Linked DNA regions of Paraglaciecola psychrophila 170. The main gene of each other region encodes a partner of the protein of the gene in region 2 in a complex. Links are inferred from orthologs where the notes say so. Each region holds a gene or a part of one and is shown on either strand. Other genes may lie near its edges.

The links.
Region 1: the proteins of tig (region 2) and rpsG are in contact, whole or in part, in a crystal structure (PDB 3GTY), measured with the Thermotoga maritima proteins. The link is inferred for Paraglaciecola psychrophila 170 from one-to-one orthologs. Residues at the interface, in WP_004081061.1 of Thermotoga maritima: Glu122, Val124, Val129, Leu130, Tyr133, Glu188, Gly259, Ile262, Tyr263, Glu266, Ser270, Glu273, Gln274, Glu277, Arg308, Gln311, Ile312, Ser315, Tyr316, Glu325, Arg329, Arg336, Leu363, Phe366, Trp367, Arg373, Leu377, Arg381, Leu384, Glu387; in WP_004081843.1 of Thermotoga maritima: Lys34, Lys52, Lys55, Glu59, Arg62, Gln63, Glu66, Asn67, Lys69, Val71, Arg95, Ala109, Lys110, Lys111, Gly112, Arg113, Pro114, Glu117, Glu121, Ile124, Ala125, Tyr127, Asn128, Asn129, Thr130, Gly131, Lys135, Asp139, Arg142, Met143.

The regions. Positions count from the first base shown.
Region 1 is NC_020514.1:4,684,281-4,687,545, forward strand. The notes cover bases 331-3,265. They hold rpsG (30S ribosomal protein S7), read right to left. Parts: upstream 2,066-3,265; coding sequence 1,595-2,065; downstream 331-1,594. Other genes in these bases: fusA (elongation factor G), read right to left, coding at 331-1,582; rpsL (30S ribosomal protein S12), read right to left, coding at 2,145-2,519; rpoC (DNA-directed RNA polymerase subunit beta'), read right to left, coding at 2,757-3,265. In the rest of the region: more of fusA, read right to left, coding at 1-330.
Region 2 is NC_020514.1:3,657,001-3,660,219, forward strand. Bases 83-2,971 are described here. They hold tig (trigger factor), read right to left. Parts: upstream 2,238-2,971; coding sequence 927-2,237; downstream 83-926. Other genes in these bases: clpX (ATP-dependent protease ATP-binding subunit ClpX), read right to left, coding at 83-94; clpP (ATP-dependent Clp endopeptidase proteolytic subunit ClpP), read right to left, coding at 192-836. Also shown: more of clpX, read right to left, coding at 1-82. UniProt on the Bacillus subtilis protein: Involved in protein export. Acts as a chaperone by maintaining the newly synthesized protein in an open conformation. Functions as a peptidyl-prolyl cis-trans isomerase.

The DNA.
Region 1 (3,265 bases), 1.0 Mb from region 2 along the record:
CGCCCTCTTCATTAGGTTCGATAGTTAACCAAACGTGACCAAACTGGCCTCTGCCGCCTGATTGACGAACAAACTTTCCTTCAACATCAACTTTACTGCGGATAGTTTCGCGATAAGCAACTTGAGGTTTACCTACATTACACTCAACGTTGAACTCACGTTTCATTCGGTCAACAATAATATCAAGATGTAATTCACCCATTCCCGATATAATAGTTTGACCAGACTCTTCGTCAGTATGTACCTTAAAAGAAGGGTCTTCTGCAGCTAGTTTACCTAGAGCAACACCCATTTTTTCTTGGTCTGGTTGAGAGCGAGGTTCTACCGCTATTGAAATGACCGGTTCCGGAAATTCCATACGCTCTAGGGTTATAATGTGGTTAGGATCACACAATGTGTCGCCCGTAGTTACATCTTTAAGTCCTATTGCGGCAGCAATATCACCAGCACGTACTTGTTTAAGCTCTTCTCTATCCTTGGCATGCATTTGAACAATACGTCCAAATCGCTCGCGCTTAGCTTTCACTGGGTTGTAAAAAGCGTCGCCGGTATTAACTACACCAGAATAACAGCGGAAGAACGTTAACGTACCAACAAAGGGGTCAGTGGCAATTTTAAAAGCCAATGCAGCAAAGGGAGCAGCATCATCTGCTGGACGCTCTGCTTCTGTTTCATCTTTATCGTTTAGTACACCTTTTATCGCAGGTACGTCTATGGGTGCCGGTAAATACTCAACAACTGCATCGAGAACAGCCTGTACACCTTTATTTTTAAATGCGGAGCCACACGTAGCGAGTACTATTTCATTCGCTAATGTACGTTTACGTAAACCAAACTTAATTTCGTCTTCGGTAAGGTCAATGCCTTCCAAATATTTATCCATTAATTCATCGGTAGCTTCGGCAGCAGCTTCAATTAGGTCAGTGCGCAATTCTTGTGCTCTGTCCATCAAGTCAGCAGGGATATCTTCATAAGTGAAGGTCATGCCTAGATCAGAATCATTCCAATTAATGGCTTTCATCTTGATAAGGTCAATTACACCTTTAAACGTTTCTTCAGCACCGATATTTAAATGAATAGGCACACAAATGGTACCTAAACGAGTTTCTATTTGTTTAACAACGCGTTCAAAATCTGCTCCAGTTCGGTCCATCTTGTTGATAAATACAATGCGTGGAACGCGGTATTTATCAGCTTGACGCCACACTGTTTCAGATTGAGGCTCTACACCTGACGAACCACAAAACACAACGACTGCACCATCAAGCACACGCAAAGAACGCTCTACTTCAATAGTGAAGTCAACGTGCCCTGGGGTGTCGATGATATTAATTCGATGTTGGTCGAATTGTTTGTCCATACCCGACCAAAAACAGGTCGTCGCTGCCGAAGTAATGGTGATGCCGCGCTCTTGCTCTTGTTCCATCCAATCCATAGTAGCTGCGCCATCATGAACTTCACCGATCTTGTGTGACAAGCCAGTATAGAAAAGAACTCGCTCAGTGGTCGTGGTTTTACCCGCGTCCACATGGGCGACAATACCAATATTACGATAACGCTCAAGAGGCGTATTACGAGCCATAACTTTCTCTTATTACCAGCGGTAGTGAGCGAAAGCTTTGTTTGCTTCAGCCATGCGGTGAACGTCTTCACGTTTCTTAACCGCAGAACCTTTATTTTCAGCAGCATCGAGCATTTCAGCTGCAAGGCGTTGAGCCATTGATTTTTCACCACGTTTACGGGCAGCATCAACTAACCAACGCATACCTAGGGCATTTCGACGAACAGGACGAACTTCTACTGGAACCTGATAAGTAGAACCACCAACACGACGAGACTTAACCTCGACCGTAGGGCGAATGTTGTCGAGTGCGACTTCAAATATCTCTAAGTGCGTTTTGTCAGCTTTAGCAGCAACAATTTCTAGTGCACCGTAAACGATCTTTTCAGCAGTCGATTTTTTGCCGTCTAACATGACGACATTCATAAATTTAGCAAGTAACTCTGATCCGAACTTAGGATCTGGTAGGATTTTACGTTGACCTACGACTCTTCTTCTTGGCATTTCAAATTCTCCGTAGAATTTTCAGGGTATTCCCAAAACTCAATTATTACTTTAGTTTGGCCTTACTAACGGAGAACCGTTAAGACTTAGGCCTTTTTGTACCGTATTTAGAACGGCCAGCTCTTCGATCACTTACGCCTGCACAATCTAATGTACCGCGAACTGTGTGATAACGAACACCTGGTAAATCTTTAACACGGCCACCACGAATAAGAACAACACTGTGCTCCTGTAAGTTGTGACCTTCACCGCCGATGTATGAAGACACTTCAAAACCGTTGGTCAAACGAACACGACATACTTTACGTAATGCAGAGTTCGGCTTTTTTGGTGTGGTGGTATATACACGTGTACATACTCCACGGCGTTGTGGACAGGCTTGCAAAGCCGCGACGTTGCTCTTCGTCGCAGGTTGTTTGCGTGGCTTGCGCACTAACTGGTTAACTGTTGCCATTAACTAGCTCCTGATTAAGTTACGACTGATTGCCCTTTTTTGAGGGCGTAAAACGCGAAAAATCCGCGAGCCCTAATTCATTGACGATAAAGTCATCGAATTTCGGGTCGCGGAAGTCTAATGATCAATGTGTGCTCTGTCAAGTAAGACTGCTGCTAAACTGCATTTTATATGGGATCTACCACAATGGTTTAGTCAGCAATCTGTAATATTCAGATCACTTTGCGATCTTATTTTTTATTCGTCAGCAGGTGTATCACTTACTTCGGCATTAAGTGCCTCAGATAATGCCAATTCTGCTTCAGATGCAGAAACTGAAGGTTCTTCCAGTTGCTGAAGTTCTGCTAGTTTTCTAGCATTACGTTTCTGATGATGTGTAAAGCCGGTACCAGCTGGTATCAGACGTCCAACGATTACGTTTTCTTTCAATCCACGTAACTCATCTTCTTTACCTTGCACTGCTGCTTCAGTAAGAACACGGGTTGTTTCTTGGAAAGAGGCTGCTGAGATAAATGACTCAGTAGACAACGATGCTTTAGTGATACCTAGTAACTGTGGTGCGTATTGAGCAGGGATTTTTCCCTGTCTTTCCAATTCACGGTTAGCGATCTTCACATTAGACACTTCAACCTGCTCGCCTTCTAAGAACCTACTGTCACCTGAATAAGTGATCATACACTTACGCAGCATTTGACGAATAACCACTTCGATATGCTTATCATTAATTTTTACCCCTTGCAGGCGGT
Region 2 (3,219 bases):
CAGCAATTAGTTTTCTTACTTCATGTTGGCTTTTACCACAGAACGAACAGTACAAGAGTTTATTGTCGCCATCAGTACTTTTTTTATCACTCATTTACAATCTTTTCCTATCTTAGACTGACTCTACCTAAAGGTAGCCTAAAAACAACTTGAATGTAGTCTACCCTTAGGCATATCACGGAGTCATTTTATCACTTGTCGCTTTTTGTGTCAGCTTGACTGGTATCTGGTCTACTCGACAATACTTGGTCAATTAGCCCATATTCCACAGCGTCGGTTGCGCTTAAAAAATTATCTCTGTCGGTATCTTGCGCAACTTTTTCATACTCTTGCCCAGTATGTTTTGCCATCAAACGATTCATCTTCTCTTTAATAGACAGGATTTCTTTAGCATGAATTTCAAAATCCGACGCTTGTCCTTGGAAACCGCCTAAGGGTTGATGAATCATCACGCGGGAATTAGGTAGACAATAACGTTTGCCCTTTTCGCCTGCAGATAACAAAAATGCGCCCATACTGGCAGCTTGGCCAATACACACAGTGCTAACATTAGGTTTAATAAAGTTCATTGTATCGTAAATAGCCATACCTGCCGTCACTGAACCGCCTGGAGAATTAATATATAAGAAAATATCTTTTTCTGGATTCTCGGCTTCTAAAAATAACAACTGGGCAACGATAAGATTAGCCATGTGGTCTTCAACTTGGCCGACTAAAAAAATAACATTCTCTTTTAACAAACGAGAATATATATCGTAAGAACGTTCACCTTTGGCGGTTTGCTCTACAACCATTGGAACTAATGCGTTTGTTGGATCAAAATTGGTTTTCATCATAAATTCAAATTCTTCACAAATAAAAATGCTCGGTAGTTACCGAGCATTTAAGCAGTTGCAGGCTAGATAAGTCAAATAACAATAGGCAAATTATGCCTGTTTGTTCATGATCTCATCAAAGGATTTCTTCACTTCTTTAACTTTGGCTTGTTTCAGCAATAATTCAACTGCTTGTTCTTCCATTGCAACATTGTTCATTTGTTGCATCAATTCATCATTTGTTCTGTAATACTCGATCACTTCTTTTGGATCTTCGTAAGCAGAAGCGGCTGTTTCAATTAGCGCTGCTACTTTGTCAGCATCCACTTTTAGCTCGTTAGTTTTAATAACTTCGCCTAACAGCAAACCAATACTTACACGTTTACGAGCATTTTCTTCAAACAGATCAGCTGGAAGCTCTGGCATGTTATCAATATTTCCACCTTGTTGCTGGCTGAAACGTTGCTTGGCTTGCTCGCGCAATGCGTCAATCTCTTGGTCAACTAGCGCTTTTGGCAAATCAATTTGGTTTAATTCAAGTAAACCCGCAATGACTTGCTCTTTTACCGACGCCTTTAAGGTTTGATCTAACTCGCGTTGCATATTTTTGCGAACTTCAGCATGTAGTGCTTCGATATTACCATCTTCAATACCGAAAAGTTTAGCAAACTCTTCGTCAACTTTAGGTAAGTCTAATTGCTCAACTTTTTTGATATTTATAGTAAACTTGGCGACTTTTCCCTTTAGCTTCTCAGCATGATAATCTTCTGGGAATGTCACATCTGCAATGACTTCATCACCTGTTTTGTTACCTACAATAGGCTTTTCAAAACCAGGGATCATGCGATCTTTACCCATTTCTAGGGCGAAATCTTCAGCTTTACCACCATCAAACTCTTCACCATCGATAGTACCGATAAAATCAATTGTGACTTTATCGTCTTTCTTAGCTTTGCGTTTAACTTCTTTATAATTAGCATGTTGCTTTCGCAAAGTGTCAATCATGTCGCTTAAGTCTTTGTCTGTGATCTCTACTGCTGGCTTTTCAACTTTAATTTTAGCAATGTCTTTAACTTCAACTTCTGGATACACTTCAAAAGCAGCAACATACTCTAAGTCTTTGCCATCTTCATCTGTCTTCATTTCGAAGCTAGGCATACCAGCTGGGGTAATTTTTTCTTGAGTAATAGCTTCATAGAAATTGCGCTGCATCACTTCACCAGCAATTTCCTGACGTACGGCTTGACCATAACGTTTTTTAATAACATTAACAGGCACTTTACCAGGGCGAAAACCATTAATTCTTTGGGTTTTTGCTAATTGCTGTAAGCGAGACTTGACTGCAGAATCGATTGTTTCAGCAGGAATGGTGATAGTAAGACGGCGTTCTAAACCTTTGGTCGCCTCAACGGATACTTGCATTCTAATACCTCAATTATGCGCATACTTGCGCTTATATGTTATTACTAAAGGGCTTTTATCGGCGCAAAATAATTATTGTTACAAATACACTAGTTACGTCCGAATATCCTGAAACAAGAAATGTTCTCCTTAGACAAGATAGCCTGATAAAATGACGCAATAGTATAGCTATAGCGATAGCGCAAGTCGAGGGTAAAATTCCAAGCATTAAAATAGTATTAACATTTAGCGACTTAATAGAGGTTTAAAAGGTTGTAAAAGCTCTTTAGCATCTATGCAATTAATGTTGGATATGAATCAAAATATCAATTGTCTAATAAACTAATTATAAACGGGAATAAACACGTCTCACATACCAGCTTGTGTTGGTGGGAAAAACAAAAATTTCAAAGCATGTTTTATTGGTCACATCCTTCCGCGCGGCAAACATCTGATGTATATGATTACATACTTTGTAGAGAGTTAGTCCTTAACTATTAGTGGGGTTTATCGATTTTTGGGAACAACTTTGGTTTGTAAGTAATAAGCGAACTGTCTTATCACCTATAGCTTCAACATAGCAATGTTGTCATTTTACCCATGCATCGTTTATGTGAGGGTACGTATGCTCTTTAAATCGGTTAATCATCACTTCTGCCCTTGCGGTAAAATAAAAATATTTTTAAAACTCAGTCATGAGCGTTAGTCTTTAAATTAAACAGCACCCATCTGAATAACTCTGCTGAACTAAAATTTCATTTGCAGTTGGAAAGCATTAATTGAAAATAATTAACAACAGGTTGAACTTATGTTTCAACTCTTCCTCCGAGTAAACATTTTTTTTGTGTGTTCTCATTTTTAGGCCTTATTTTCTATCAGGCTTTTTAGTTTGAAATTTTGTATCTTCAATTAAGCGAATATTTACGTTAATTCTGTTATTGATCGGCAAAGCCAAATATTTTGTAATCAGTAGGGCAATTACACATCTATATAGAAAGGCATC